DNA from 2 places in the Effusibacillus pohliae DSM 22757 genome. Region 2 is predicted to be linked to the other one. Evidence: predicted binding sites of a transcription regulator. Region 2 holds the regulator's gene; the other holds the start of a gene.
The links. The regulator Rex, encoded in region 2, represses fermentation and respiration genes when NADH is low (regulators of the CRP and FNR family bind a similar motif). The targets are predictions, from matches to a motif close to TTGTGAAATATTTCACAA.
Positions count from the first base shown of each region.

Region 1: a site for Rex is predicted at 9,680-9,697, ahead of C230_RS23715 (cytochrome c oxidase subunit 2A). Genes of this name have one in related genera too.

Region 1 is NZ_AQXL01000117.1:25,249-40,709, forward strand. Features, by position in the region: gene C230_RS0108355 (branched-chain amino acid ABC transporter permease) at 1-756, opposite strand, end outside; gene C230_RS0108360 (branched-chain amino acid ABC transporter substrate-binding protein) at 834-1,991, opposite strand; gene C230_RS0108365 (sigma-54 interaction domain-containing protein) at 2,253-3,578, shown strand; gene C230_RS0108370 (DMT family transporter) at 3,594-4,520, shown strand; partial or broken gene C230_RS19840 (globin domain-containing protein) at 4,560-4,751, opposite strand; gene C230_RS0108380 (P-II family nitrogen regulator) at 4,851-5,165, shown strand; glycine riboswitch at 5,295-5,382, shown strand; gene C230_RS0108385 (ACT domain-containing protein) at 5,483-5,758, shown strand; gene C230_RS0108390 (PFL family protein) at 5,771-7,135, shown strand; gene C230_RS0108395 (b(o/a)3-type cytochrome-c oxidase subunit 1) at 7,198-8,838, opposite strand; gene C230_RS0108400 (cytochrome c oxidase subunit II) at 8,867-9,334, opposite strand; gene C230_RS23715 (cytochrome c oxidase subunit 2A) at 9,367-9,534, opposite strand; gene C230_RS0108410 (methyl-accepting chemotaxis protein) at 9,783-11,075, opposite strand; gene C230_RS21320 (cupredoxin domain-containing protein) at 11,358-11,786, opposite strand; gene C230_RS0108420 (response regulator) at 11,915-12,571, opposite strand; gene C230_RS0108425 (PAS domain-containing sensor histidine kinase) at 12,543-13,637, opposite strand; gene C230_RS0108430 (TIGR04053 family radical SAM/SPASM domain-containing protein) at 13,668-14,792, opposite strand; gene C230_RS19850 (GAF domain-containing protein) at 14,776-15,237, opposite strand; gene C230_RS22475 (respiratory nitrate reductase subunit gamma) at 15,448-15,461, opposite strand, start outside.
Region 2 is NZ_AQXL01000134.1:73,101-88,561, reverse strand. Features, by position in the region: gene C230_RS0117185 (hypothetical protein) at 169-684, opposite strand; gene C230_RS0117180 (DUF4264 family protein) at 709-894, opposite strand; gene C230_RS0117175 (hypothetical protein) at 1,019-1,198, shown strand; gene C230_RS0117170 (amidohydrolase) at 1,288-2,583, opposite strand; gene C230_RS0117165 (class II aldolase/adducin family protein) at 2,593-3,249, opposite strand; gene mtnA (S-methyl-5-thioribose-1-phosphate isomerase) at 3,256-4,293, opposite strand; gene mtnP (S-methyl-5'-thioadenosine phosphorylase) at 4,387-5,175, opposite strand; gene ligD (non-homologous end-joining DNA ligase) at 5,323-6,228, opposite strand; gene C230_RS0117145 (alkaline phosphatase family protein) at 6,282-7,754, opposite strand; gene C230_RS0117140 (endonuclease/exonuclease/phosphatase family protein) at 7,814-8,560, opposite strand; gene C230_RS0117135 (alpha/beta hydrolase) at 8,625-9,515, opposite strand; gene C230_RS0117130 (ATP-dependent DNA ligase) at 9,616-10,560, opposite strand; gene C230_RS0117125 (redox-sensing transcriptional repressor Rex) at 10,667-11,287, opposite strand; gene dinG (ATP-dependent DNA helicase DinG) at 11,464-14,310, opposite strand; gene C230_RS0117115 (tetratricopeptide repeat protein) at 14,395-15,461, opposite strand, start outside.

The DNA of each region.
Region 1 (15,461 bases), on a different contig from region 2:
CACCAGCCCGCCGAGCATCGCTCCCGGGATGCTGCCGATGCCGCCGATCACCGCTGCTGTAAATGCTTTCAAACCGACGATAAATCCCATCAAAAAGTTGATCTGACCGTAATAAAGCCCCGCCATCATGCCAGCCGCGGCCGCCAACGCCGAACCGATAAAAAACGTCAGGCTAATGATCCGGTGCACCGGAATCCCCATCAGCGAAGTGGCTGTCTGGTCGATCGCAATGGCGCGCATCGCCTTGCCGTACAATGTGCCGTTCACAAACCACTGCAAGCCGACCATCAACAGGACCGAAATCAGGATCAGCCCGATCTGAGAATACGTGATGGTGGCTCCGGCCAACTGGAACCCGGAGATCGGAAGCTGTGCCGGGAACACCTTGAAACTCGGACCGTAGGACAGCATCACCCCATTTTCCAGGACCAGCGATACACCGACCGCCGTAATCAAAATGGTCAGCCGGGACGAGGACAGCAGCGGCCGGTAAGCGACCCGCTCAATCCCGATCCCGAGCAACCCGGTCACCAGCATCGCCGCCAGAAACGCCGCCGCGATGCCGAGCACTCCCGTTTCGCCCGTAAAAAGCGACAACACGGTAAAGCCGGCGAACGCACCCACCATGTACAGATCACCGTGTGCAAAATTCAAAAGTTTAATGATTCCATACACCATCGAATACCCGAGGGCGATCAAACTGTAAAACGAGCCGACCACAATGGCGTTCGCCAACTGCTGGATGAAAATATCCATCATTCCACTCCTTTCCATGCCCGTCCCTTCAGTAAGAATCCCGGGCTAATCCCCGGGATTCTCGCTGTCTGAAACCGTTATTGCGGAAGTGCAAACTTACCGTCTTTCACTTGAATCACGATGAAGTTCGATTTTTCCAACGTGCCATCCGGCTTGAACGACAGGTCGCCGCCGAACGTTTTGAAGCCTTTCGTCTCTTGCAGAGCTTTCACGATCGCCGCTTTGTCGGTCGAGTTGGCGCGGGTAATCGCGTCGGCCAGCAGGCGCATACCGTCATAGGAGAGAGCCGAGTAAGGGCCCGGTTCTTCCTTGAATTTCGCCTTGTACGAGTCAATGAACGATTTCGCACCGGGGATGAATTCCGGCGTCGGGCTGGTCGTGACAAACGTTCCTTCCGCCGCCTGTTTGCCGGCAATGTCAATCAGCGTCTTGTCGTTTGCTCCGTCACCCACGCCGATCGCACCCGGAACGCCCAACTGCTTGAACTGTTTGATCAACAGTCCGCCGGCCGCATAGTACGCGGTCCAATAGGTGGCGTCCGGTTTGGCCGCTTTGAGTTTGGTCAGCAGCGAGGTGAAATCTTTCTCGTCAGGATTGACCGCTTCAAACGCGACCACTTCCCCGCCTTTTTGCTGCACGGCCTGCTTGGTGCTTTCCGCCAGATCCTTGGCGAAAGCGGAGTTGTCATGGACGATCGCGATCCGTTTTGCCTTCAGCTGGTTGACCATGTAGTCGGCCGCTTTGTCCGCCTGATGGAGCGTCGTTCCGTTGATCAAAAAGATTTCCTTATAGCCTTGCGCCGGGATTTTTGCCGAGTTGGCAGCGGTTACAACCATCGGGATGCCCGCGTTGTGATAGACGCCGGACGCCGGCAGCGTAGCCCCGGAACAATAGCCGCCAACAACCGCCACCACGCCTTGCGACACGAGCTTGTTGGCAGCTGCAGTCGCCGTTTGCGGGTCGCATGCATCGTCTGCAAACACCAATTTGATCTGTTTGCCGTTGATGCCGCCTTTCGCGTTGATTTCATCGGCTGCCAGTTGGATCGCCTGGTTGATGTCCTTGCCCATTTTCGCTTCCGAACCGGTAGTCGGCGATTGCACGCCGATCAAAATCTCGCTGCCGGAAGCGCCTCCCTGCCCGGACGATCCGGAAGAACCGCCCGCTCCGCACGCCGTCAATGCAAAAAGCGATGCGGCGGACAGTCCAATCCCAATTTTCCTCCACACCTTCATTTCTGTAAGACCCCCTTTGATCATGGATGATTTACTCCGCGTTAGCCGCTTAGACGCAGGCACATCTAACTACCGATTGTTTGGTAGTAGACGAAACGGTGAATAGGTGTTTAAAATTAGACATATCAGCGATAATGTGTCCAAATCTTGAACACCCACGCCATAATTCTACACTACCTGACTCAGTTTCGACAACACCCAATTTGCGTATTTATACAAAAACTTGAATAATAGAGATAGCCTTTGGGGTGGGAGTGTATGATGGATAGCCAATCTCGAAAGATCAAAGCATTCTTCGACGTTTTGCTCGATTCGGTCAACGATGCGGTGACCGGCGTGGACCGGGACGGAACGGTGCTCTACTGGAACAATGTGGCGGAACGGCTCTACGGCATCCCGAAAGAGCAGATTATCGGGAAGCCGATCGGGAACTTTTTTCAGAAAGGTTCGCTGATGCTGTTTCAGGTGATGGAGACCGGCTGTCCGGTCTACCAGGTGTACCATCGTCCGCGGCCCGACAAGCATGTGTTTATCAATGCCGTCCCGATCTACGATGAAAATGGGGAACTGTTGGGAGCGGTCGCGATCGAGCAGGACATCACGCACACGGTAAAATTAAGCGAGGAACTGTACAATCGGCCGGACAGCCCGATTGACGCACCCCCCGGCCGGCAGTTGGTGCATCGCAGCCGGTCGATGCAGCAAATTTTACAGTTTTTAACACACACTTCCAAACAGTCGTTCTCGATTCTGCTGACCGGCGAAGCGGGTGTCGGCAAGCAAACGCTGGCGGCTCTCGCTCACCGGACCGGCAACAAGTCCGGCCCGTTTATCGCCATCAACTGCGATTCCATTCCGAGCGGCCTGCTGGACGCCGAACTGTTTGGCTACCAAGGGGGAACGTTTGGCGGCGAAGACGAACGGCCGGGAAAATTGGAACTGGCGGCCGGCGGAACCGTGTATCTGAAAAATGTGCATGCCCTGCCGCTGCCGACCCAATCCAAGCTGTCGCAAGCGCTTGGCGAAGGCCACTTTTTCCGGACCGGCGGGATGAATCCGATTCCTTTGCGCTGCCAAATCGTCGCCTCTTCCGTGCCGGAAGTTGAAGAACTGGTGGCGAAGGGCGTTTTTTTGCAAGAACTGTTTTACCGGTTTCATACGTTTGCGGTTCCCGCGCTGGCGGAGCGAAAAGAGGATTTGCCGGAGCTTTGCCATCTGTTTCTCAGCAAATCGGCACAAACCGTCGGAAAACCGGTCCCCCGCCTGAGTTCGGAAGTGATGGCGGCATTGACCACTTACGATTGGCCGGGAAATCTGCCGCAGCTCCGGAATGTGATGGAGTATCTGGCAATCGTGGCGGACGGTAGGGAAGTGACGCTGGAGCACCTGCCGCCGGCGATCCGGCTGACCACTTTGTCCCAGTTGGCGGAAGACGCGTTGCCGCTGTCCGCTCTCTCGGAGGAGATGGAACGGGCCAAAATCGAGGACGCACTCAGGAAAACGGGCGGCAACAAAGCGGGAGCGGCCCGGCTGTTGGGCATCTCGCGCGGCGCTTTGTACTACAAGATCAAACAATACGGATTATAGAAACGGGGGTTGCGCATGCCAAACCGGCCTTTTTTTCCGCCTTATCTGGCGCTTGTCATCGGCATTTTATCGATTTCCTCGTCGGCCATCTTCGTTAAATTGTCCGCTTCGTCGCCCGGACTGACGGCCGCGTACCGGCTGTTTTTTACGGTGATGCTGATGATCCCGTTCATGGTGGCCAGGCGGAATGCGTTCCGGCAATCGCTCACCGGCCTGACGGGGCGAGACTACCTGCTTTGTGCGGTGTCCGGCGTGATGCTCTCGTTTCACTTCATCTACTGGTTCATGTCGTTCCAGTACACGTCTGTCGCCAGTTCGGTGGTGCTGGTGTCGCTGCAGCCGCTGTTTACGTTCGCCGGATCGATCTGGGTTTTTAAAGAACAGCTTTCGAGGAATGCCTGGCTGGGCGGGCTGTTGGCGATCATCGGCTCGGTCATTATCGGCTGGGGGGATTTCACGTCCGGGCCGAACGTCCTGTTCGGCGATTTCTTGGCGCTTCTTTCGGCGTTTCTGGTATCGGTGTACTGGCTGATCGGACAACATGTCCGGGCCCGGGCCGATTCCGCCGCCTACACGTTTCTGGTGTACGGGATCAGCACAGTCACATTATTCGCTTATGTGCTGATTCACGATGAACAGCTGCTCTCGCCGCCGCCGCTCGACTGGCTGTGGTTTTTGTGCCTGGCCGTGTTTCCGACGCTTCTGGGCCATTCGATCTTCAACTGGGTGATCCGCTGGATCCCCGCCTCGATTTTGTCCGTCGGGATTCTGGGGGAAGCGGTCGGTTCCTCTATCCTCGCCTATTTCGTGTTTGGCGAGACGGTGTCGCTGCAGCAGGTGGCAGGCGGCATCCTGCTGCTGGCCGGGATCGTGCTCTGCACTACGCACCATCAACCGACGCCTCAGCCGCCCGCGCTCGGGACTGCGGAAGGGCACAAGTAACCCCCTCTTCGCCTGAAAAAGAAAGAGGGGGTTGCAGAGTCACTTGTACAACACATCGTCCTTGAGCGATTCAATATGGCTCAACACCTGGTCAATGTCGCGCTGATCGACGCCAAAATGCGCCAGCGCGTCCTGCAAATGTTTGGCGACCGCCGCAAAATGCTCCGGATGCAGATTCATCCCCTCATGTTGGGGTCTCAACCGTAGCTTAGCAGGAATTTTTCCTGCATGCGGGCCTCTTGTAAGACTTGGTTACATTGACTGTTGTGGCGGTCCCTTCTCCGTTCTACAATCGGGTACAAGAACATATCGGAGAGGGGAAGACCGGCTATGGGGAAAAAAGTGATTGAAACGATTCTCGATCCTGCTCTGGTGGAGTCTGTCGTCCGCTCGCTCACGCGCATGCAAATCGAAAACTACAACATTACAAATGTGAAAGAATTCAGTTTGTTTGGTGTTTCCCCCTTCCCCAAACAGATTCGAATGCCGTTTCAAACCCACATCAAAGCAAAACTGCAACTCATTGTGGAAGAAGAGCAGGTGGAGAATGCGGTCAAAAGGATTCTTTCACTCACTTACACAGGCAATAAAGAGAAGGACAGGATTCTGGTGTCAGAACATTTCCCACCTAGCCGTTTGGGATGAAAAACGGTTCCCTCCTGTGGCTGCCCGTTTCTGAAAACGGCACTCCGCGATTGACGCGCACCGCGCCGTCCTGCTACTATAGGAAAAAATCGATCCAGCCGGATGAAAGTTGCGGGTGACACCGCAACCGGACGAACCTCTGGAGAGACCCTGCCAGGGCGCCGAAGGGGCAAGCGATCATCGCGAAACTCTCAGGCAAAAGGACAGAGGAAGCGCGGGACGCCAACCGCTTTTGGGCGGTTGTGATTGCAGTGCGGCTTCCCTGACCATTCTCCCGAATGGTCTTTTTTTTGATCGAGAAAAAAGGAGAGAAACCGATGGAACAACGGGCATTGATCACGGTGGTGGGGATCGACCGGATCGGCATCATTGCGGCCGTCACCACCGCCTTGGCGGACAACCGGGTGAACATTGTGGATATCAGGCAGACGATCGTCGGTGAATTTTTTACGATGATCATGGTGGTCGATTTGCAGCAAGCCGTCCGCTCGCTGCAGGAATTGCAAAGCTGCCTCGATGAGGTGGGGCTGCGGCTTGGCGTGAAAATCACGGTGCAGAGCGAAGAACTCTTTCGCTCGATGCACCGGATCTGAGGAGGTGGCGGCATGAGCTATACGGAAAGCGAAGTGTTGGAAACGATCCGCATGGTGGAAACGGAACACCTCGACATCCGGACCGTGACTCTGGGAGTCCATCTCGACGACTGCCGGGCGGACACCCTGTCCGCCACCAAAACCCGTGTGCGGGACAAACTGCTGCGCCACGCATCGCGGCTTGTCCCGGTGGTACACGGGATTGAACGGGAGATCGGCATCCCGATCGTCAACAAACGGATTGCGGTCACACCGATTGCTCATGCGCTGCCCGGTTTTGACAAGGACGGGTATGTGGAAATTGCCGTCGAGTTGGACGAGGTGGCGGAAGAACTGGGAATCGATTTTCTCGGGGGCTATTCGGCTCTGGTCCACAAGGGCATGACACCCTCGGCGCAGGCGTTGATCGATTCCCTGCCGGATGCTTTATCGCAGACAAACCGGGTGTGCGCCTCGGTGGCGGTGGCATCGACCAAAGCCGGCATTAACATGGACGCAGTGTACCGGATGGGGTGCACGATCAAGCATGTCGCCGAACGGACGGCAGACCGGAGCGGGATCGGAGCGGCCAAACTGGTCGTGTTCTGCAACCCGGTGGACGACAATCCGTTCATGGCCGGGGCCTTCCACGGCTTTGGCGAACCGGATGCGGTGATCAACGTCGGCGTGAGCGGGCCGGGGGTCGTGCTGTCGGCGTTAGAGCGGCTGGAAAAAAGAGCCGATTTTGGTATGATCGCAGAGACGATCAAACGGACGGCATTCAAGATCACGCGGGTCGGCGAACTGGTGGGGCGCAAAACGGCCGCGGCGCTTGGCGTGCCGTTTGGCATCGTCGATCTGTCGCTCGCGCCGACCAACGCGATGGGGGACAGCGTAGCGCAGATTCTGGAGGCGATGGGCCTGGAACGGTGCGGTGCGCACGGCACCACCGCCGCCTTGGCTCTGCTCAACGATGCGGTAAAAAAAGGCGGCGCGATGGCCACTTCGTATCCCGGCGGGCTGTCGGGCGCTTTTATCCCGGTCTCGGAGGACAACGGGATGATCGCTGCCGTCGAAGCGGGCGCACTCAGCCTGGCCAAATTGGAAGCGATGACCTGCGTCTGCTCGGTCGGGCTCGATATGATCGCGGTGCCCGGCGAGACAACCGCCGAAACGCTGGCCGGGCTGATCGCCGATGAGATGGCGATTGGCATGATGAACAAAAAAACGACGGCCGTCCGTGTCATCCCCGTTCCGGGGGCCGTGGCAGGGCAAATGGCGGAATTCGGCGGATTGCTGGGCCGCGCGCCGGTAATGGAGATCAATCGGTTCTCATCGGCGGAATTTGCCCGGCGCGGCGGCCGCATTCCGGCCCCCATCCAATCGCTGATGAACTAGCGGGGCGGACCAATGTCACAAAAGCGGCATGCGAAGAAGCATGCCGCTCACATTTCGGCCGTTTACCAGGTTTTGATACCGGGTGCTCCCGGCGGCGGATTTTGGATCATCTCGAAAATCGGGTAACCATAGGCGACGAGAATCAGGACCACCGCCACCGGCACCCAAACCCGCCAGCGTTCGAGAATCGCCGGCGTCGCCTCCGCTTCCTCCGCCACTTCGCCGATCGGGTATTCCTCCTCCCCCTTCGGCGCCTTGAAGGTCAGATAGAAGACGATGGCAATTTGCAGCATGGCGGCCACCAGCAGGATACCGCCCCCGATCGCGGTCAATTTGTGCCACGGCAGCCAACTGAGAGCGGTCGGATCGTTCATGTAGGTCGTTCCCGCCGTCCGCCGCGGTCCTCCCAACAACCCGAGCGTGTGCATCGAGCCCGACATAAACAGCATGCCGATCGACCACAAAAAGCCCTGCAATTTCCCCAGATCGTTCAGCACCGGCGTCAATTTGCGGCCGGTCAGATGCGGAATCAGCCAGTAACTGACGGAAAAAAACGTGAGCGCCACCGTCGTGCCGACCGTCAAATGAAAATGGCCGGTCACCCAAATGGTGTTATGCACCACCGCATTCAGCTGGTTGCTGGCGTTGATGATGCCTCCGATCCCCGCTGGAACGAACCAGACCATCGCCAGAAACATCGAAAAGAAGCGGGCGTCGCGAAACGGCAGATGGCGGAACCAGCCGAACAGCCCCTTCGCCCCTTTGGCCCGTCCGGCCGTCTCAAATGTGGCAAACATCGTGAACGCCGTGATCATGGAAGGAATCGCGATCGACAGGGTCAACGCCACATGCAGAAATTTCCATTTTTCATCGATTCCCGGTTCCATCAGCTGATGGTGAAACCCGATCGGCGACGACAGCACCACAAAAATCACAAACACCATGCGCGTGATCGCGTCACTGAACACCTTGCCGCCGATGATCTTCGGCATCACCACATACCAGGTGATGTAGGCGGGCAGCAGCCAAAAATAGACCAGTGGATGCCCAAACAGCCAGAACAGCGTGCGGCTGAGCACCACATTCACCGTATCGACCCATCCGAACGCCCAAGGGATCAGTTGCAGCACGACCTCGGCCGCAACGCCGACCGAACAGATCTGCCAGAGGATCATCGTCGCCACTGCCGCGAACATAAACAGCGGAGAATGTTGGCCCGGATGAGCCCGGCGCCAAGCCCGGTAGCAAGCGAACATCCCCCAACCTGCCACCCAACTGCCAACCACCAGCAGAGCGGCGCCTACATAGAACCAGGGAGAGGCTTTCATCGGCGCATAAAACGTGTACAGCACGCTGGCCTGGTTGGTCAGGATGGTGACAACCCCCATCAACGTCCCGGCCAGCATCATCCAAAACCCGGTCCATCCCAGCCGGCGGGCGGCGGGGGTCAGCGATCCGCCATTCGTCCTGGCAATCCCCGAAAACAGAAAACCGACAATGAAAAATGTGGTAAAGACAAGTGCCATCAGCACGCCGTGGGCGGTCAAAATCTGGTAATAGGTGAGCCACGAAGGCATCGTGATCACACCGCCGCGGTCCATTCCCTGCAGCGCTCCAAAAATGGCAGCCAGCCCAAACGCGGCAAAGGCGACCAAAACGTAGGCGAGGCTCAGTCTCGACGATCGCTCGTCCACTCTAGTCATCGGTGTCACGGCTGCACACTCCTTTCCTCTATTTGACAATCACTTTGCCCATCATCATATGGTGGCCGGCTCCGCAATACTCGTTGCACAAAATCAGATACTCGCCCGGCTTGTTGAACGTCTGCGTCACTTTATTCACATGGCCCGGTTCCACCATCATGTTCACGTTGGTGCCCGGAATTTCAAAACCGTGCACCACATCCTTGCTCGTGCTGATAAAAGTTACCTTGGAACCGGCAGGCACTTCGATTTGCGGCGGGTTAAATCCGAACACGAAAGCGGTCATCACAGCCTCATACTCGTTGTCCCCCACCTTGTGCACCCCCGGTTTGTCAAACGGCGGTGTCGCGTCCACCTGTTTTGGATCGATGGTTTGCATGTGGCTGGGCGGGTGCATGCCCATCGCAAACGCATTGACAAACAGGGCCACAATAAACGAAACCACAATTACGCCGCCGACCAGCAGCCAAATTTTTTCATAACGATGGATGTGCATCGGTTTTCACCCTTTCTGCCTCTCCAGATCGGTCAGTTGCGGCTGAGATACAGGGAAAATACCCCCAGCCAGCTGAGCACAATCAGCCCACCCAGCACCAGCACCGCTACCAACGTGCCGTTCAAGGCGGTTTCCTCCGGTTGCTTCCGGCTTGTCGCGTGGACAGACTGCTCATTGAATTCTGGCGATGGATACGACATACAGGCTCCTCCTTTCCATAGCGCGATCCGGCAGCTTGACTGCCGTGACGCGACTTGTGCCCTTTGGGTGCATAGCGCGATCCGGCAGCTTGACTGCCGTGACGCGACTTGTGCCCTTTGGGTGCAAGGGCTGCCTCTTCTAGGTTTGAGTATAGTTTCACAAGCGGCTGCGAACCATCGGGGAGTTCCCTGATCCGAATTGGCAAACTCCCTGATCTTCGCCAACCCGGTGTCACAGCGGCCCTCGATCAGATGCGAAACGACGCGATCAATCTCTCCAACTGCCCGGCTGATTCCCGCAGCATATTCGCCGTGGCCGCCGTTTGCTGCAGGAACGCGGTCTGTTCCTGTACGGATGCAAACACATCCTGTGCGCCGCTGCAGGTGTCTCCGGAAATGTCCGCAACATGCTCGGCGATGGCAAGTGTCTTTTCGACCGCGTCCATCTGAACTTTCGTCAATTCGCCAATCGACGCAACCGAATCCACCACCCGTTGCACCGACAGCCGCATTTGTTCAATCGCCTGCAGCGTCTCCTCGCTTTTCTCCGATTCTTCCACCACCATCCGAGTCTGTCGAGACATTCGTTCGACGACGTGCCCCACCTGGGCTTGCATGCTCTGAATCAACCGGGAGATCTCCTCTACGGAGGCCCGGCTTTGTTCCGCCAGCTTGCGCACTTCGTCGGCCACCACGGCGAATCCTCGGCCATGCTCGCCGGCCCTTGCCGCCTCAATCGAAGCGTTGAGAGCCAGCAGATTGGTCTGTTCGGCAATTTTGCCAACCACTTCGATAATATTCCCGATTTCGCCCGCGTTTTGGGCGAGACTGTCCGCCACCTCCATCGTCTCCCGGTTTGTCTGGGCGATGTTGCGCAGCCCTTCCACCTGTGCGCGAACCACGGCGGATCCGGACTGCAATGTTTCTACCAGTTGGCCGCATAATCGGTTGGATTGCACCACATGTTCGTCAACCTGTTCCGTCACCTCCCGTGCCTGCGAAATGGCAGCGGTGGTTTCCACCGCCAGTTCCGATTGTCGCTCGGCGCCGCTGGCGATTTTCTGCATGGTGATGGCGATCCTCTCGACATTGTGGGCGGCCGTTTCCGATGCGGCGGTTATTTCTTTTACGCTTTCCTGCGTTTTTTGGAAATTGCCGTCGATGTTGTGAACCATCGCCCGCAGGTTTTGCAGCATCTGGTTAAAAGCGACGCCCAACGCCCGCAGTTCGTCATCCGATCTGGACACCTCGACCTGCCATCGCAAATCGCCCGTCGCTGCCTGTCGGGCCACCGTTTCCAATGAAACCAGCGGCTTGGTGATCACCTTGGCGGCCCAATACCCCAGGATGCCCGACCAGACAATCCCCAACAGCAGGGTGCCTGCAACGAACAGTTCCTCGGGCATATCGGGAGCGATCCAATCCTTCAGCACAAAGATAAAAAATCCGGATGTCAGATAGGTCACCAGCGCCAGCACGACAATGCCGAAGACGATTTTTTTGGTGAGGCTGAATCTGTAGACGGATTGCTGTTTCTCCAACACGCTCCTCCTCCCGGTCGTTCGTATACGCCGTCAGTATATCGTGCGGGATGCAAAAATGGGATCAGGGAATTCCCTGATTGCTCCGTGTGCAATCCCGGACTTCACCCAGCAAAGCGAGACCCGGCGCTTTATCGCCTCGGCGAGACTTGTGCCCCCTGGGTGCAAAGTAACGCTGCACTTCACAGCTTACTCCGAGTAATTTGCTGGGGCCCAAGCCTGCGTCGTCCTGATCAAAAATCGAAAGGGTGTGCACGATTCCGGTGCTCACCCCTCCTCCTGCTATTTCACCACGATTGTGGCTTTCATCGATTCGTGCTTATCGGTCGGCCCGCAAATCTGGGTGCAATAGACTTGATATTCACCCGGCTTGTCGGGCGTCCATTCCACCACTTTTTCTCCGGCCGTCATCGTGTCGACCTTTACGTTGGTATTCTGAATCGCGAATGCGTGGGCTCCCTCTTTCACTGAGAAGCTGAGTTTTACCTTGTCCCCCGCTTTGATCTCCGGCTGGCTGACGTCGATCTTCCAATTGGAAGCCTGCAGTTTGACCTCTTTCGCGTTACCGGCAGTCGAACTGTTGGATGAGGGTTGGGAATTCTTGGGAACTGACGAATCGGACGACGGACCGGAAGTGTTGCCGCTCCCGCAACCGGCCACCAACCCAAACGAGACAGCTGCTATGCCTATGATCTTTACCATTTTTTTCATGATGCTTCCTCCTTGCTCTGTTCTTCACACTGATCCCTACAGGAATCATGGTAGACCCTTTTCAACGGTTGAACCGTGACAAATCTCACACAATTTGCAAACGTTGTGTGACAGCGTCACCCAAGAGACTATTCAAAATCCAGCAGACCTTTTTTCACCGCATACCGCACCAGTTCCGGGCGGGTTTTCAGATGCAGCTTTTCCATGATCTTCATTTTGTGGGTTTCCACCGTCTTGACGGACACCACCAACTGTTCCGCAATCTCCTTGTTCGAGTATCCCTTGGCGATCAGCGCCAGAATCTCCCGCTCCCGGTCGGTCAGCACGTGAAAGCCGTCCACATCGTCCCCTTTTTGCACCCGCTGCAAAAATTCCTGGATCAGCGCCTTGGCGGCCGACGGGTACAGATAGGCCTCTCCCCGGTGGACGGTCCGGATCGCGTTGATCAGATCGACATCAGGAGCACTTTTTAAAATGTACCCGGAGGCGCCGGCCTGCAGCACGCGGAACAGATATTCCTCATCATCATGCATGGTCAGGACGAGGATCTCGATCCCCGGCGCCGCCTGTTTCAGCCGCTCCGTGGCGATCAGCCCGTTCTCTCCCGGTGGCATGCTCAAATCCATCAATACCACGTGCGGTTGCAACTGCAACGCCTTGTCCACCGCTTCTTTGCCGTCCGCCGCCGTACCGACAACTTCCATGTCACTCTGGGCATTGATCAGCATCGACAGGCCGGATCTCACAATCGCGTGATCATCCGCGATAAGAACCTGGATCGACATGCAACGGTTCCCCCTCTTCCGTCAATGGTATAACCACATGGATCGCGGTTCCCTCACCGGGGGCGGATCGGATCTGCAACGAGCCGCCAAGCAGATGGGCCCGTTCGCGCATTCCGTACAGACCGAGACCGGTTCCCTGCACGCGGATTTCATTTGGATCAAATCCGCACCCGTCATCCGCCACCTCCAGTTCAATCCGGTCGCCGGTGTCCTCGAGCCGAATGTCGATCCGGTCGGCGTCGGCGTATTTGGCCGCATTGGTCATTGCCTCCTGGCAGATTCGGTACAGCGCTGTCTCCACGGAAGAAGCGTAGCGCCGTCTGGGGCCAACTACCGACAGGCGGGTGTTGATCCCAAACGTCTGTTCATACCGCTTCACGTACGATCGGATGGCGGGCACCAGCCCAAGGTCGTCCAACGCCGCCGGCCGCAACTCCACCGCCATATTCCTGACTTCTTCCAACGCCCGTGCGGTGGCTAGCTGCACTTCCAGCAGATGCTCTTTCACCGGTTCCGCCAGATCCAACTGGTTGACCACTTTCAGCCCCACCAGAATGCTGTACAGCGCCTGCCCTACTCCGTCATGCAGATCGCGCGACACCCGTTTGCGCTCCTCCTCCTGCGCCTGAATCACATAATTGGTCATCATTCGCTGAAACCGTTCCCGTTCCATCCGTTGCTGTTCCGACATGTCACGCAAAATCACGATCAGCGCATTCCCCTCCCGGTCGCCCAGCCGGGTCGAACTGGCGACGACCGGATACTCCCGACCGTCTTTCGTGCGGATTTTCATCTCGAACGCCGGCAAGTTCAATTGCTTCCCGAAACAATCGACGCAGGTAGCCTCTGCCGTGCAAGTCGCCATACCCCTGCAAATCTCGCAAAAATGAACCTTGCCCGTGAGTTCCTCCAGACTCCAGCCGGTCATTTTGGACGCGGCCGGATTCGCCCCACTCACATAGCCCTTGTGGTCGATGATGAAAATCGCGTCCGTCACGTTTTCAAAAATCGACTGCAAGAATGAAGTTGTGGCATCGGCTGTTTTCCCCTCGGTACCCCAAGCCATCGGCAACTTCCCCTCTGCTCGTTTTCTTCATTATACCGGAGGTTGCCTCACCAAATGATTGAACTTTTTGTAAAAATTTGGCGGACGATATGTGCAGCAAGGTTCGCTGGCGAGATAGTCCCCCGTCACCGCAAAAGCGCGCGCCCTGGATCCGCCGCACACATATCGGAACGGACACACACCGCATTTCCCCCGGTAGAGGTCGGGATTCCGCAACTGTTGAAAAATGGGCGACTCCCGATAGATCTTCGGTAGTGACTGCGAACGTACATTACCGGCCTTCACGGGCAGGAAGCCGCTCGGATACACGTCGCCCAGATGGGAGATGAAGACCAGTCCGTTGCCGTCGTTCACTCCGTATCGCGGACGCCCGATTCCGTCAGCCCCTTCTTTCCCGTGTGAAATCCCGAGCCATTTTTGATCGGGCACCGGTTCCCCTTCCGCCGTTCGCCGCTGCAAGACGACGCGGCGGTAATGCGGGGCGGCCGTTGTCTTGATGTCATACGGAGCGGTTTTTGACAGGTCATACAGCCAATCAAACACCTTTTCATGCTGTTCGGGCGTAATCATGTCCTCCGGTTTCCCCCGGCCGGTCGGAACGAGGAAAAAAACGCTCCACAACACGGCGTTCAAACGAGTGACAAGCAGCGCCAGGCGCCCCAAATCATGCAGGTTGTAGCGGCTGACGGTGGTGTTGATTTGTAGAGGCAGTCCCAGTTCATGCAACCAGTTGATCGCCGCAAGGGTCGAGTCAAACGATCCCTCCACACCGCGGAAAGCGTCGTGAATCGCAGCGTTCGACCCGTCGAGGGAAAACGCCCAGCGGGACAGGCCCGCTTCCTTCGCTTTTCGAATCGCTTCCCGCGTCACGTTTCGGGTGGCACTAGGTGTCATCGAGATCTTCAGGCCCTGTTTGACGCCGTACGCGATCAGGTCAAATACATCCGGCCGCAACAGCGGATCCCCGCCAGTGAAAACCACAGTGGGATGGCCGAACTCCCGGATATGGTCGAGCAGCCGGAATCCCTCCTCGGTGCTCAACTGCCGGGGATCCGGCTTCGGTTGCGCTTCCGCCCGGCAGTGTATACAGGCCAGTTCACATGCCCGTGTAACTTCCCAAATCACAAGAAACGGCGATTCATCGAATGGCCGCATCTCCGTCCCCCCTCCATCGCAGCAAGGTGCCGAGTTGTTCCGCCATATGGCCGACCAATTCGACCACCTCCGGCGGAAAGTCGCGGGGATGCCTGCAGCCGACGAGCAACACGCCCCGGATGTGCTCCTTGGCGATGACCGGAACGCAGACGATCGCTTTCAGATTTTCCGCCAGCAAAATCGGATACTGCCACGGATCGTCGACGCTTCGCGGAGAAAAAGAGGTGATGACCAGGGGGCGGCCTGACCTCATCACTTGCCCGGCCTCCCCTTTTCCGGGCGGCAACGCAATCCGCTTGTATCGTCCATTCCGGCTTCCGGAAGCATGTTTCCAACGTATCAATGGTTCTTTCGGATCCATCCACGCAAGCGCAGCAAACTCGGTATTTGTCAAGCGCCGAAGCTCGTCGAGGCTCGCCTGAAGGCCCCCCTGTAGGCTTTCCATGGCCGCATGCCCCCAAATCCATCAAAATTGCCTGGTCTGTACCCCCCCAGTATAACGAAATCCCATCCGACCTGTTATCGGGGAATTCCCTGAGTTTCAGCCACAACTCCCCCGATCTGGGAAAGAACCCGCTTTCAAAATCCCAGTCGGCCAATCGCGGCCCCTCCCCTGAACCGTTTTTCCCGGTGGGACTCCTGCAGGTGGTCCCGCCTACCGAATTTTCA
Region 2 (15,461 bases):
TAAACTTACAAAAAAATTGCGATCTCCCGCAATCGGTTTACATAATCTCATAGAGCTAGTATATCATATCTTATTCTATCTTTTCGAAGGTAATGTTGACCAGACATTTGACAGAAAAAAACCAACATGCCAGGCGCATGTTGGCAAATCTCCGCTTGCGGCCAACCGCTAGCGAATCGGTTTTAACACGTAAGTCGCGAGTTCCTTTCCGGTATAAAAATCCAGATAGGTGTATTGCTTTTGCCCTTGTTTGTTGGTTCCGTAAATTTCCCAGAGAAACTTGCCGGACGTCTTGTCGGCAAACGGCTGTTTGCTGTTTCGATCCATGATGCCCGGAGTGACGCTGTCAATTAGCGTATAGCCGAACGTTTGCCGGGCGGTCTCCTCCGCTTTTGCGGCAGTCAGTCCCTTGTCCTGGTATTCGGAGCCGAGCACCTTGTCTTTCGTGGCAAACACGATCACCTGCCGGCCCAGCTTGTCCTTGCCGAAAAAGGCGTAACATTTCGGTCCTCCCGTATACAATTTGACAAAATCGATCTGATACAGGACTGAGTGGTCAAGCGCCGTCTGCGCCGCATCGTTCAGATCCGGCATTTGGGCGTACGTCAGTTCTTTCAATCCAAACAGGGCGCCGCCGAACAGCACCAGCGCCACAAGCAAACCGATCCACAGTACCTTCTTCATCGGTTTCCCCTCTACCCCCGGACTTTAATGATGGTTTCGATGCTCCGTCACTTCATACACCGACAGCCAGAGCGAGCCATCCGCTTCCTTCGACAGACCGAACGCCAGATTGTAAGGCTTCAGTGTCCGGTTGAGGAAGTCGACGATTTTGTAAAAATAGCCCGCTTCCACCTCGACGGTCGCCAGCAATTCCTGCTCATGAACCTCCATCGGCACTCACCTCTATTGTAGCACGTTATCCGCCCTGTATACCCCTGTCATGGTAAAAAGCTTGCAACATACACAAAATCGCGCGAGAAATACTATGAGTACTTCCCAAAAGGGGTGATCGAGAGTGGAGATTCAACCCCCGTTGCCGCTACCCGCACAACAGCTCAAGCGGCTTGCCGCCGAAAAAGCGAACGAGCTGCAGCTGAACGATCTGCTGCGAATCGAGAATTGGGCGAGTCTTCATCTGGCCAGCTACCGTCAGCACAACCTATTGCGAACCAGAAATCCGTATTGTTATTTATAATTTCCTGTCAATGTCCCCCGCTATGCAAACAAAATGTAAACAAACAGAAGGAACAATTGCCCAATTGGCGGCAATTGTTCCTTGCCCGTTCACGCAAACAGCCGCTTGCAGACCCGTTCCACCTCGCGGTAAATCCGCTCTTCGTCGAGCGTCAGGACGCGCCCGTTTTCGACGACCACTTGACCGTCGATGATCACATCCGTGACGTCGCCGGATTGACCCGCATACACCAGATGGGAGATCACGTTATGGCGCGGATAGTAATACGGACGATCAAAATCGACCAGGATCAGATCGGCCAACGCGCCAGGTTGAATGGTCCCGAGCGTGTCTTCCAGGAACACCGCTTTCGCCCCGCCGTTGGTCGCCATTTGCAACGCTTTATAAGCCGGCACGGCAACCGGGTCGAGGCCCGCCCCTTTGTGGATCATCGCTGCTTGCCGCATCTCTTCAAACATGTCAAGATTGTTATTGGATGCCGCACCGTCCGTTCCAAGTCCGACCGTAATGCCTTTAGCAAGCATTTTGACGACCGGGGCGATGCCGGAGCCCAGCTTCAGGTTGGAATCGGGATTGTGCGCCACGTGCACGCCGCGCCGCGCCATAATCTCGATATCTTCATCCGTTACGTGCACGCAATGGGCGGCCAGGGTTGGCCGTTCGAACAAACCCAATTTTTCCATCAGTTGGATCGGAGTGCATCCGTGCTCCGCCATGCAGCGTTCCACTTCACCCGCGGTTTCGGACAGGTGGATCTGCAGCGGTTGATCCAGTTCCTCCGACAGCGAGATCACTTTCTTCAAATAGTCGGGAGGGCACGTGTAAGGTGCGTGCGGTCCGAGCAGCGTAGTGATTCGTCCGTTCGCGGCGCCGTGCCATTTTTTCACGAATTCGCGGCTTTCCTGCAGCAGGATTTCATCTTTCGGCGGAAACCCGACCATGCCGCGCGACAGAACGGCCCGGATGCCCGAATCTGCCGCCGCCCGAGCGACCTCGTCCATAAAATAATACATGTCCGTGAAACAGGTAGTGCCGCTCTTCAACATTTCCAAAATCGCCAGCTGCGCACCCCAATACACATCATCCGCCGTCATCCTGTCTTCGATCGGCCAGCATTTCGTTTCCAGCCATTCCATCAGCGGCAGATCGTCCGCATAGCCGCGCAGCAGCACCATCGCCGCATGGCCGTGCGTATTGACAAGCCCCGGCAGCAGCACTTTGCCGGCCGCGTCGATTTCCCGGCCAACCGGTTGGCCCGGCTGAAAATCGCCTTGCCCCACCGCGCGAATCCGGTTTCCTTCAATCACCACATACCCGCGCTCGATCCACGATTCTTCCGTCATCGTCAGGATCGTCGCGTTTTTGATTGCGATCGTGTTAGCCATCGTAACCTCCTATTTCTGACCGTAGTGGTCTTTGTAAGTATCACGCAGGTACGCCACGTCTTCGTGTGACAAGAGGACGGGTGAGCCGATCATTTTGGCAATCGCAAAAATCTGGGCGCCCTTTTCCACGATCGTGCAGACGCGAAGCGCCTCCATGATGTCATGGCCGACGCCGACGACGCCATGGTTGGCCAGCAAGACCGCCCCTTTTTTGTTCAGCGCCTTGACCGCATTGGCGCCCAGTTCCGGGGTTCCCGGCAGCGCATAACGGGCGACGGATACGGAGCCGCCCACCACTTGCGCCAAATCTTCGACAATCGGCGGAATCTCCTTGTGTGCGGCGGAACAGGCGGACGCGTAGACGCTGTGCGTGTGCATCACCCCATTGACGTCCGGCCGGGCTTTCAGGATCGCCAGGTGCATCGGCAGTTCGGAGGTGGGTTTCAGTTTGCCCTCCGCTACCCTGCCGGTTTCCAACTCGATCACCACCAGATCCTCCGCTTGCAGCGAGCGATAGTCGACTCCGCTGGGAGTGACAACAATCAGTCCGGTGCCGGGCACGCGGGCCGACAGGTTGCCCCAGACGGAAGCGACCAAACCCCGTTCGTACATCTCTTTCGCCGCTTGCAAGACCTGTTCCCGAATCTCTCCAATCCTGTTGTCCATGCTGAATTACCCTTTCTGGTTGAGAATTTCCATTCTTTCCCGGCTGGGCGATTCCACGACGCCTTTTTCCGTAATGATGGCGGTAATCAGTTCATGCGGCGTTACGTCAAAAGCGGGATGCAGCACTGGTACTCTCTCCGGCACCATCCGTTTGCCGCCGATAACCGCCACTTCGTCGGGTGAACGCTGTTCGATTTCGATCTGATCGCCGCTTTCCAGTGAAAAATCAAGCGTCGACGTGGGCGCCGCCACATAGAACGGAATCCCGTGGTGGTGAGCCAGAACCGCCAGCGAGTAGGTGCCGATTTTATTCGCGGTATCCCCGTTTGCCGTAATCCGGTCGGCTCCCACGATCACCAGATCGACCCGTTTCTCTTTCATCAGGTGGCCGGCCATCGAATCGGTGATCACCGTCACCGGGATGCCGTCCTGCTGCAGCTCGAAGGCGGTCAGCCTTGCTCCCTGCAAATAGGGACGCGTTTCGTCTGCCAACACGGAGATGTTTTTGCCCGCTTCGTGAGCAGCGCGAATCACGCCGAGCGCGGTGCCATAGCCGGCGGTTGCCAGCGAACCGGTGTTGCAGTGCGTCAGGATGCGGGCGTTATCCGGAATGAAACGCAGCCCGTTGCGGCCGATCGCCCGGTTCATTTCGACATCTTCCTGCGCGATCGACTGCGCTTCCCGCGTGATCAGCTCGACCAGCGGTTTGACTTCCAGTTCGGCGTTTTGCTCGATCAGATTTTGCATGCGGCGGATCGCCCAGAACAGATTGACCGCCGTCGGCCGGGTACGTGCCAAGCGATCGCACACCGTCTGCAGATATGCGAGAAAATCAGGCTTGCTCAACTCCGCTCCCTGCTGTGCACCGAGAGCAATCCCGAACGCGGCGGCCGCACCAATCGCCGGCGCTCCGCGGACTTGCATCTTTTCGATCGCCAACGCTACGTCTTCCACCGTTTTGCATTCCACCCATTCGATTTTTTCCGGCAGTTGCAATTGGTCCAACAGTTGCAAGGTTGTCCCGTTCCATTTGATCGGTTCCAATTTGTATCACCATTCCCCGGCAGGTTTCGAAGAGAGCCTGGCTCGCTCAACGCATTCGCGGCCGAGAGTGAAGGCAGTGCGAACAGTAACGTTTTAGAGGGAGCCCAGCTCAGCCAACGCATGCGGACAGCTGCATGTGCGTTCGCCGGTTCCCGTCTCGATCACGCGGAAGAACAGCCGCCGCACCTGATCGATGTTCGCTTTCATCCGGTCCACCACTTCCTGGTGAGTGAGAGCCGTTTCGGAAATCCCGGTGCAGTAGTTGGTGACAATCGCGACGGCCGCGTAGCACATTTCCGCTTCTTTCGCCAACACCACTTCCGGCACCGACGTCATGCCTACCACGTCACCGCCCCATTGCGCGTACATACGAATTTCGGCAGCCGTTTCAAAGCGGGGACCTTCCGTGCAAACATAAGTGCCACCCTGGATCAGATCGATCCCCTCCGCTTTTGCAACCGCCGCCACCTGTTGCCGCAAGCGGCCGCAATACGGGTCTGTCATGTCGATATGGACGACTCCGTCTTCCCCTTCATGGAATGTGCTGCTGCGCGATTTTGTCATGTCGATAAAATCGTCGATCAGCACGAGGCTGCCGGGCGGATACTCGCGCCGCACCGAACCGACGGCCGCCGTCGCCAGCACTTGCGTTACTCCCAGTTCGCGCAACGCATAGATGTTCGCCCGATAGTTCACTTTATGCGGAGGAACAGCATGTCCCTTGCCATGACGGGCCAAAAAAGCGACCGAACGGCCCGCGTACTCCCCCAGCGTCACATACGCTTCTCCGTACGGTGTTTCGACTGTGCGGAACGCCACCGACTCCAGCATTCCCGGATCGTATACGCCCGTTCCGCCGATAATGGCAAACTCAGCCTGCATCTCCATCCACCTGCCAATTCAAGTTCACGGTATCATTTAAACAGGGGGTCTTCCGATTGTCAATACATGCAACGGGCAGCCGGACGGCTGCAAGGACAGGTTTCTTTGCACCGTCTTCCGATCGTCAGCATGACAGGGAGGCGGCGTTCACGGGTGGTTACGGATCAAATGCAAAATGTGCGTGATGTCGATTCCCTCCTGCTCCATCGGCGCGAACAGATCGCCGACTTTTTTCACCCGCTCCGGCATTGTGCGGATCGTGAAATCTTCCGGCACCGCCCCCTGCACCAGTTCCTCCCAGGTGACGGGCGCCGACACAGTCGCATCCGGAACGGGCCGGGGTGAGTAAGCGCCGACCAGGGTTTTGCCCGGTGCGTGCTGCAAATAGTCGACATATACCTTATCCCCCCGATCCTTCACCAGTCGTTCGATCGTCACCAGATCGGGGTACCGGTTCGCCATGTACCGCGCGATAAATTCGGTGATCACGCGCGTTTCCCGAAACGTGAAGCCGCTTCGCAGCGGAATGAAAATCTGCAGCCCGGTCGCGCCGGACGTCTTCGGATAACTGGGGAACCGCAAGTTGTCGAGGATTTCCTTGATGCAGAACGCCACTTTTCGCACCTTTTCAAAATCGGGTACGGTCGGATCGAGATCAATCGCGATGTTGGTCGGCGAGTCCGGATTCTGAATCTTGCTGTACCACGGATGCAATTCGATGCAAGCCTGATTGGCGAGCCAAATCAGGGTGGCGGTGTTATTCGCGAGAATATAATGGATGTCCCGTTTGCTCTCCTTCGAGTAAACGGCAAACGTCTGCACCCATTCCGGGGTGTCTTTCGGCGCGTTCTTCTGGTAGAACGAATCGGCGTGAATCCCGTGCGGAAACCGCACTACGGTGAGCGGTCGGTCCTGCAAGTGCCGGATCAGGCAGGGGGCCATGTCGATCACATATTGAATGTAGTCCGCCTTCGTAATGCCCGCTTCCGGCCACAGCAACTTGCCCAGATTGGTCACCCGCACCGGATGTTCGGCTGCCAGCTTCGTTTCCACTGTCGCCACTTCCCTGCACGCAAAATTTTAATTCGTGATGTGATGAAACCCGGTCACGGGACCGGGTGAGCGTCAAACAGTTTCACAATAAATTGTTTTAAATCGACCAGGCGTGGATGTTCGTTCAGGGGTTGGTCGGTTCCGGTCACGATCAGGGGAACCAGCGAATCATATTTGTGCAGCGAACCGTGGCACCCGCCATTCAAATGCCGCGGATACAGACGGGTCAAAAATTCATATCGCGGCCGGGCGGTAATCACGATCATCGGTACGTCCTGCGAGTACAGCGCCCCGTATAACCTGTGCAGGACGTCGGGATAATCGCGATACCGGACGATCCCCTGATCTTCGTACAAATCCAGCACAATCCATTCCCCGCTGATCGTCCACTCTGACCCATAGAGATCCACATACGGTCCGCCCGGTGCAAAAAAGACTTCCCTGCCCGAGCCTCCCTCGCGCACCATCACTCCGTTGCCCTGTTTCCAGGCGATCAGGTCGATCCGCGATTCGGATGTGAGCTGTTGCAAAATCGCCTCCTGCCTCTCCAGGTTTTGCGGATACAGGTAGGTCATCCGTTCATTGTTGCAGACCACCAGATCGTGATCCCGCAACTCTTCTCCCAATTGCAGAACGCGAAACGGTTCCAGCAATCTGTCAAGATCGATGTTAAACTCTCGTTCATTGCCGATCCGCGTCTGTCCGTGATCGCCGGTCACGATGAACACGCACTGGTCGACCGCCGCTTCCCAGGAACCGAACGCGTTCAGGATCTGCTGAATCCGCTGGTCGACGCGGATCAGGGTATTCTCCGCGTGAGCCGGGTTTGCCCTGTGCACCTGGTGATCGTTGTCCGGCAGATAAACCAGCATAAAATCAGGCTGCTGCCCGGATTCGATCAGCGCTTTCGCGGCATGCACAGCGAATGAGTCGTTGATCCCGAAACGCTGCCGCATCCCCTGCACATGCCGGGGGATTTGCGGCGAGACCGGCGTTACCACCATCGCCCCCAACGTCAGCACATCAGGGCCGGACACATTGTCGTGAAACCGAAACCGGGTGAGCAGTCTGGCGAGAAACGGAAGCCTGACGCGATGTTTCTTGGGCCCCCGGTGAATGATTGTGTTCAGCGATGCGGACGTTTTGCCGCGTGCCGCCAATTCCTCAAACACAGTCGTCACTTGCTTGCTCAAATGCCGCTCGTTCAGGTCGTACAGTACGTTCCGGGCGCAGTGGTCGATCCCCAGCTTCCAGACGCACCGCCATCCGTTCAGATAATCGATGATTTTTTTTTCCTGCGGATCGTACCAAATCAGGCCGGGCACCCGATGCGCGTCAGGATATGTCCCGGTCACCAGCGAACTGTCCACGGAAGCGGTCATCGTCGGGAAAACGGTCACGCATTCCCGCCAGTAGCGTCCCCTGTCCTTCAAAAACTGCAGGGCGGGAACCGTTTTCAGGCGAAGGCACTCTTCCAGCACGGTCGGCATCAGTGAGTCGACAAGCAAAAAAATAACTTTTTTCATGCGAATCCGAACCCTTCCTGGATTTTGACGACTGACAGTATATCCTGAAACCGGGAATCTTATGAAAAACTGGCTTTGCCGTTCAGCCGCAGCGTCGCCAAGAGCGGCAGATGATCGGATGCGCCCGCATGCTTTCCGGGAACGGTCACCGACAGCACCTGAAAATGGCGGCTGACGAATATGTAGTCCAGCTGTGACCGCGGCCGTTTCGCCGGATACGTCAGGCAAGGACCCTCGCCTGCGGCCTGGCAAACATCGGTCAGCTGCCGGCCGATTTTTTTCCATGCGGCTGACCGCGGGCGCATGTTCCAATCTCCCAACAGAATCACCGGCTGCAACTCATTCGCCAACTTGTTGACGATAAAATCGGTTTGCTTTTTGTGCAGAAAAGGGTTCAGGCTGAGATGGGTGACATAGATTTTCAGCGTTCGTTCGGGAGTTTGCACTTCGATCTCCAGCAATGCGCGCCCTTCTGTCAGGCGGAAATCGAAAGGAAACGGATGGTTCTTGTAAGCTGTGATCGGATGTCGGGATAAGAAGGCGTTGCCGTATTGCCTCAGCCGGCCGCTCCCGCGTGCCCTTACTGTGAGCGCCGCGCCAAACGCGTGATGCATGTTGAGCCGGTTTGCCAACCAGGCGGCTTGGTCCAGAAACTCGCTTCTTTTTGAAAAATGGCGGTCCACTTCATTCAGCCCGACCAGTTCCGCTTCGTGTTCCTCAACGACTGCGGCGATTCGCTCCAAGTTGAACTGCTTGTCGGTTCCCCTGCCGTGGTGAATGTTGTACGTCATCACCTTGATCTGCAAACCGCTTCCTCCCCTGCGATGGGCCGCCCCTGCACCATCCAGCCATGCCGGTTTTGCCGCTGTTTCAAGTCTGGGTCACCAGCGCCCGTTGTTTCAGCCAGTTGACGATCTGTGCAAACACCATTTCCCGCTGCTGGTCGTGCAGCAGACGATGCTTTCTCCCGGGCAACAGGATGAATTGTTTGTCTTTGATCGGCAAGGAATCGTGAAATTGTTGCACGGAAGCCGGATCGATCAACGGGTCGTCGGCGCCGCAGATACATAGTACGGAAATGCGAAAATCGGCCGCTTTGCTCAACGCCTGGTTGCCGTTCGACAGCAACTCGGTAAACCAGCGAACGGTAAATTGGCTGGTCGATAACGGATCGGCCGCGTCAGACAGTTCCCCTTTTCCGTTAAAAAAGCTGCGAAACCGGGGAATCTTGGCGATTCGTTTGCTAAAGCGATGCAATTCGACACAGAATTCCGGCGAGATGCCGGACAACAGCCGGCATACGGAATAGAGGGAGTTTGGGATCTGCAATCGAAGCCGCAAAGCGGGGGCCGACAGAATCGCCCCCTGTACACAGCTTTGGCCGCGCTCCTGCCCATAACGTACGACGATCGTACCGCCGAGGCTGTGCCCCAATAAAAATACGGGATTTTCCGGATGTTGTTGCTGCACATACTCGATAAACCGCTCGAGATCATCCAGGTATTCGGCAAAACAGGTGATATGGCCGCGCTTCCCGGTCGATTGGCCAAAGCCGCGCAGATCCAAAGCGTAGAAAGCGATATCGTGCCGGAAACAATAAGCAGCCAGTTCCAGAAACTGTCCGGAATGTTGACCGGCTCCGTGAATCATCACCAGGATGAGATGCGGTTGCATGGGAATCCACGAGCGATAGAACAGTTCCGTCTGCCGATTGGGACGAAATCGACTCCCGACCTCCCAAACCTCAGGTGTCTGCAACATGCTGCCAGGCTCCTTCATGGTGTTTTGCGCACACAGTAAGTATGGGCGATTGCAGAACCGATTATGAATCGGCAGGGGCAGCAGGCGGTTGGCATTTTTTTCAACCTGACTGTCCAAATATGCATGCTTCCGGCGGGGCGTCAACAAACGCCTGGATGGAAGGGTGGCGCAGGCAACCGCCTTCCGTCCATTCCGCAAATTGGACCTTCGCCGTCAGCCGCGGCCGAACCCAATGGGCGTCCGCGTGTCGTTCCGGCAGATTGACAAAGGGCCGTTCGCGCGTGGTCAGCCGTTGCAGCCGTTCGGTCAGTTTCCTCCAATCCTCATGCGACAATTTTCCGGTTCCCGTATGGCCGATATACCACAGTTGCCCGGCTTCGTCGTATAGCCCCAACAGCACGGCATTGACAGTGCCGCCGTTTAATGTAAATCCGCCGATCACCGCGATCAGATCACGATAGTTTTTCACCTTCAGCCACGCATCGCTTGTCTCGCCGATCGCATAGAGGGAAGCGGTTTTCTTTACCACGATCCCTTCCATCCCATGCTGCCGAATCACATCAAACAATGTTTGGCCGTCATTGTGCGAATCGACCAGCTGAACATGCCGGCCGGGAGTGATGATGCTTGCCAGCAGCTCCGTTCTCTCCCTGAAAGGCCGCCGGTCGACCCACTCGCCGTTATAATGGATCAGATCGAAAATCATATAGGTGACGGGCACCGCCTTCCGTACTTGTGCCACTTTTTCCAACCGGCGGATGCCGTCCCTGCGCATGACTTCCCGGAAAGAAGGCTTGCCGTCCGCGCCCAGTGAAATCACCTCTCCGTCCAGGATGACCGATTGTGCACTGCAGTAGCGGCGGATGTCGGTCAGTTCCGGATAGTGGAAAGTGCGTTCGTTCCGTTTTCTGTTGTAAAGGCGGACCTGCTTGCCGTCATAGTAAGCGAGGAGGCGAACTCCGTCCCACTTCACCTGGGCGATCCACTCTTTTCCGCCCGGAATTGTCTTGCTGCTTTTCGGTTCCATCGGCACGATCGGTTTCATGATCCGTCACCTCATGCGGTATCACCGCTAGTGTACCCAAAAAAGTCAACAAAAAAGGACCATCCGCAGGCCCCTCATTGCATGGTCCCCGTTGACGGACCAATGATTACTCCACATAATAGGCAAGCGATTCCAGTTCTGTCGTCACGTCGGCGTTGCGGATCGGGATGTCAGCCGGCACCCGCAGGATGACCGGCGCAAAATTGAGAATCCCCTTGATCCCCGCTTTCACCATCTGGTCGGCCACTTTCTGCGCTTCCGCCGCCGGAACGGTGATGATCCCCATCTTGATGTCCAGTTCCTTCACCACTTGCGGCAGCAACTCCACTGGCAAAACATCGAGCGAGCCCACTTTGCTGCCGATTTTTTCTTCCGCCGCGTCGAAGATCGCGACGATTTTCAGTTTCTCGTTGGTGTAACGGTTATAGTTGGACAGCGCGGTACCGAGGTTGCCGGCTCCCACCAGCGCGACGTTGAGACGCCTGTCCAATTTTAGAATTTGCTTGATTTTTTCGATCAAATATTGCACGTCATAGCCGATCCCTTTGCGGCCGAATTCGCCGAAATAAGCCAGGTCTTTGCGAATTTGAGCCGGGTTGATGTCGAGGTTTTGGCCCAGTTCATGCGACGATACGGTGGTGATGTTCAGATCCCGCAAGTGCTGCAGGTAACGTAAGTAAACCGGGAGGCGACGAATCACCGCTTCTGAAATTTTGGGAGTTTTCATCCTGACCTCCAAGCTGTCACGAAATTCAAAAATAAGCCTTATTACTTCATCTTAGGGGAAACAGAAAACGGACGTCAATATGCAATCAACAGCCACATCGTCCATTTTCGTTTCAGCGCGATTTGCGTGTCATGTCCCTCGCCATCTGGGACATGTATATGAACGGCCGGTTCACTTTATGTTTCTCGTTTCAGCCAGTTGTAGACCAGTTTCAACACTTCTCTCTCAGGCCCCCGGTAGATCCAAGGATTGGGCAACGATTGCAGAAAATGCCTGCCGTAGCGGGCGTCGACCAGCCGCCGGTCGTAGACGACGATCGCCCCGACATCTTTTTTCGAGCGGATCAGCCGGCCAAACCCTTGCTTGAAGCGGACGATCGCCTGCGGCACCGAGTATTCCATAAACGGGTTGCGTCCTTGCCGCTCTAGCGCTTCCGTTCTCGCTTCCGCGATCGGATGGTTGGGCGGCCAGAACGGCAGCCGGACGATCACCAGACACGACAGATCGTCGCCCGGAATGTCCACTCCTTCCCAAAACGAATTGGCCCCGAACAGCACCGCCCGCTCCTCCTGTTTGAACTGATGGACCAGGCGGACACGGGAAGACGAATCGACGCCGTGCGCAAACACGCGGATGTTATGTTCCGCCAGCTTCGGTTTCACTTTCAGGTACGTGTCCCGCAGCATCCTGTGCGAGGTGAACAGCACAAGCATGCGGCCGTTCGAGATGCGGGCGAGCGTCGTGATCGATTCGCAAAGCGAATCGACGAACACCTGCTCCGACACCCCTTTCACAGGCGTCACATCGGTTGGAATGCACAGCAACGCCTGATGTTTGTAATCAAACGGCGACTCGACCTGCAACGTGCGAAGCCGTCCTTCCTCTTCCGCCCTCCGCAAACCGAGCCGCTCCATGATATAGGAGAACCCCTGGTTCACCGCGATCGTAGCTGATGCCAGCACGACCGAGTCTTTTTTGTCAAACAGCTTCTCCTGCAGCAGCGGCCCGACGTGAACGGGCGCCATATACAGGCTTACAAACGGCCGCCCCGCTTTGTCCTCCGCTTCCAGCCACAGCACCGTCGATTCGGGATCGGTTTCCCGAAAAAATCGGGCCATCGTCAGCATCCGCCGGTCGATTTCCTGCACCTGGCCGCCGATGTCGGTGATCAGCCCCGCGATTTGGTGATCATCTGCAAAATCGGACGCTGTCAGCTCCAGTTTCGACATCAGATTGTGGAGGGACGCCGCTTCCGTTTGCAGATTTTCATAGGCGGAAAGGATCGCCTGCCACGCCGGCAGTTCGAGATGTTCCTTGCGCAGGCGCAGCGTCGATCTGCCCGCTTCACTTTTTTCCGACAGGTCGAGCGCAAACTGCTGCAGCAAGCTGAACGTCTCGTCCAAATGATGTCGCAGCTCCGCCAGCTTTCCGGCCATCTGGTCGAGCAGGTTGGCCATCGGGGCGAACTGCGGGTGCAGCCCGATCGTTGTCCGCAACTGCGGCAGCAAGCCTTGCCGGCTGTCGCGCACCAGCCGGTTGAACGCGCCCGCCACCTGAAAATAGTTCACATCCTCGCCCAGATGTTTGGTCGCTTCATCCTCAAGATGATGGGCCTCGTCTATGATCAACCGGTCGTATGGCGGTAGCACGCGATGTTCCGACTTGATGTCGGCAAAAATCAGCGAATGGTTGGTGATCACCACGTCCGCCTGCTCAGCCGCCGACCGGTTGCGGAAATAGTAACAGTTGCGAAACCACGGGCATTTCTTGCCGATGCAGGAGTCGCTGTCGCTCGCCACCCGGTTCCAATACTCCGCTTGCGCCCCCTGCAGGTTAAGCTCCTCCCGGTCGCCCGCTTCCGTTTCAATCAGCCAGGTCAGCATGCGGACGTAAAATGACCGCTCGTTCCAATCGCCGATCAGCCCCTGCGAATTGATGCCGGTCGCCACTTTGCGCAGGCAGGCATAGTTGTTGCGGCCTTTCAAGACGGACGCGGTGAACGGCACCGGCATAATCTCCTGCAGCAAGGGAAGATCCCGGTGTTTCAGCTGTTCCTGCAGGTTGATCGTGTGCGTCGCCACCACCACCCGCTCGCCGGTGGCGGCTGCGTGCAGGATCGCCGGCACCAGATAGGCGAGCGATTTTCCCGTGCCGGTACCCGCCTCCACGATCAGGTGGCGCCCCTCCGCCAGCGCGTCGGCCACCGCCCGCACCATTTGCAGCTGCGAGGGCCGTTCTTCGTAGCCGGGGTACTTGGCGGCCAACGGCCCGTTTTCCGATAATATGGTGGCTGCGATCTCGCTGTCAAACGCGACTGGTTCCCGCTCTTCCAGCTTGCGTTCCGGGATCCGCACCAGCCGGTGCATCAACTGCTGAATCACCGCACAATCGTCCGGCGGCTCCGTCTGCGTCAGTTGCAGCGGTTCGTTTGCCAATGACGCAAAAAAATGGCGCATCGGCCAATCGGACGCCGCCGTCAACTGTTCGATCTGCTGCAGCACCAAGAGCGGCAGCTTTCTGGCTTTCTCCAGCAGCTGTAAAAACAGTTCCGCTGTCGCCAACGCATCGGACAGGGCGCGGTGTGGACGCCCGTGCACAATGCCGCGGCTCTTGGCGAGCGACTCGAGCGAATAGCTCGGCTCCCGCGGCAACAAAATCTGGCTGAGTTCCCATGTATCCACATACGTACCGGCATAAGGCAAGTAGCCGGACTGCTCCGACGCCCGGTTGAGAAACGACAGGTCAAATGACGCGTTATGCGCAACCAAATCGGCACCGTCGGCAAACTGCAGAAACCGGTTGATCGCTTCCTCCAGAGCAGGTGCCCCCGCCAGGTCTTCGTCGGAAATGCCGGTCAGTTCCTTGCAGAAAGCGGGCAACGGTTTGTCCTGGGCGACAAACGTTGCCCATGTATCGACGATTTTGCCCTGTTCAATCCGCACGGCGCCGATTTCCACAATCGAATCCCGCTCGGCCGAAAAGCCCGTCGTCTCAAGATCGACCACCACATAAGGGACTGTCATGCACGTCACCTCAAACAGAGAATCCTGATATAATTCTCCATGCAGACGAGATTCTCCTGCAAGAAAAAGACGGAAGCATGCGGATTACACGCTCGCCTCCATCCGTTTGGCGGTTGCCTGCCGGCAGCGCTGCCAACACTGGTCAGCCGCATCTGTTTCGCCTAGACCCGTATGGGCCAGCGCTTTGTAAAACCAGCCCTCAATGCAATTGCCGTCAAGCTGCAGCGCTTGTGCAAATTGCTCGATCGCCGCCGCATAGTTGCCTTGCTCCAACGCCAGCCGACCGATTTGCATGTGACCAAGCAGCCGATCCTGCGGATCGTTCAATTGGACAACCGATTGCAATAACCGGTGGGCCTCCTCCTGTTTGTTTCGCATTTGCAATACGCGCGCCATGCCGATTTTTACGGATGCAGAATCCGGTATCTCCGCCAGCAACAGCGCGAACACTTCATCCGCTTTGTCGATGTCGCCCCCGAGCAGTGCCGCCCAGCCAAGATTCAGCTTCGCTTGCAGGTCGGACGGAGCGAGAGTCAGCTGTTTTTTGAAATAGAGCATCGCCTGCCCGAACTCGGCCTCCCGCATCGCCAACCAGCCGAGACCGCCGAACGGACGGGCCGCTGCGGGATAAAATGCGCGAGCTTTGTTATACAACGCACGGGCCAGGTCGTATTGTCCCCGCTGCAACGCAAGGTCCGCGAACTGTACCAGGATGTCGCAATTCGATGAGTTCAGCTTATATGCCTTCTCGATATGTTCATACGCTTTGTCCGGTGAGCCCAGCTTCTGCCAAAGCAGGGAGACGATCCGTTCCGCCTCCCAGTCGTCCGGATTCTGCTCCAATGCGACAAGAAACGAGGCGAGCGCGTCGTGATATTGTTTTTGGTTGTACTGGCAGACTCCCAGGTTAAAAAACACATCCCGCAGATCCTGCATCGATTCGGCCGCCTGTTTAAACTCTTCGGCCGCCCTGGCAAAATCCCCGTTCTCCGCGTACAGATGGCCGTACGTATGATGAACAGCCGCCAGCAAGAACGGGTCGTTCGCCTCCGCCGCCACCCGGTTCAAATGCTGTTTCGCCTTGTCGTACTCCCGTTTGCCCACATACCCGAACGCCAAATACAAGCGGGCGACCGTAAACTGTTGGTCCA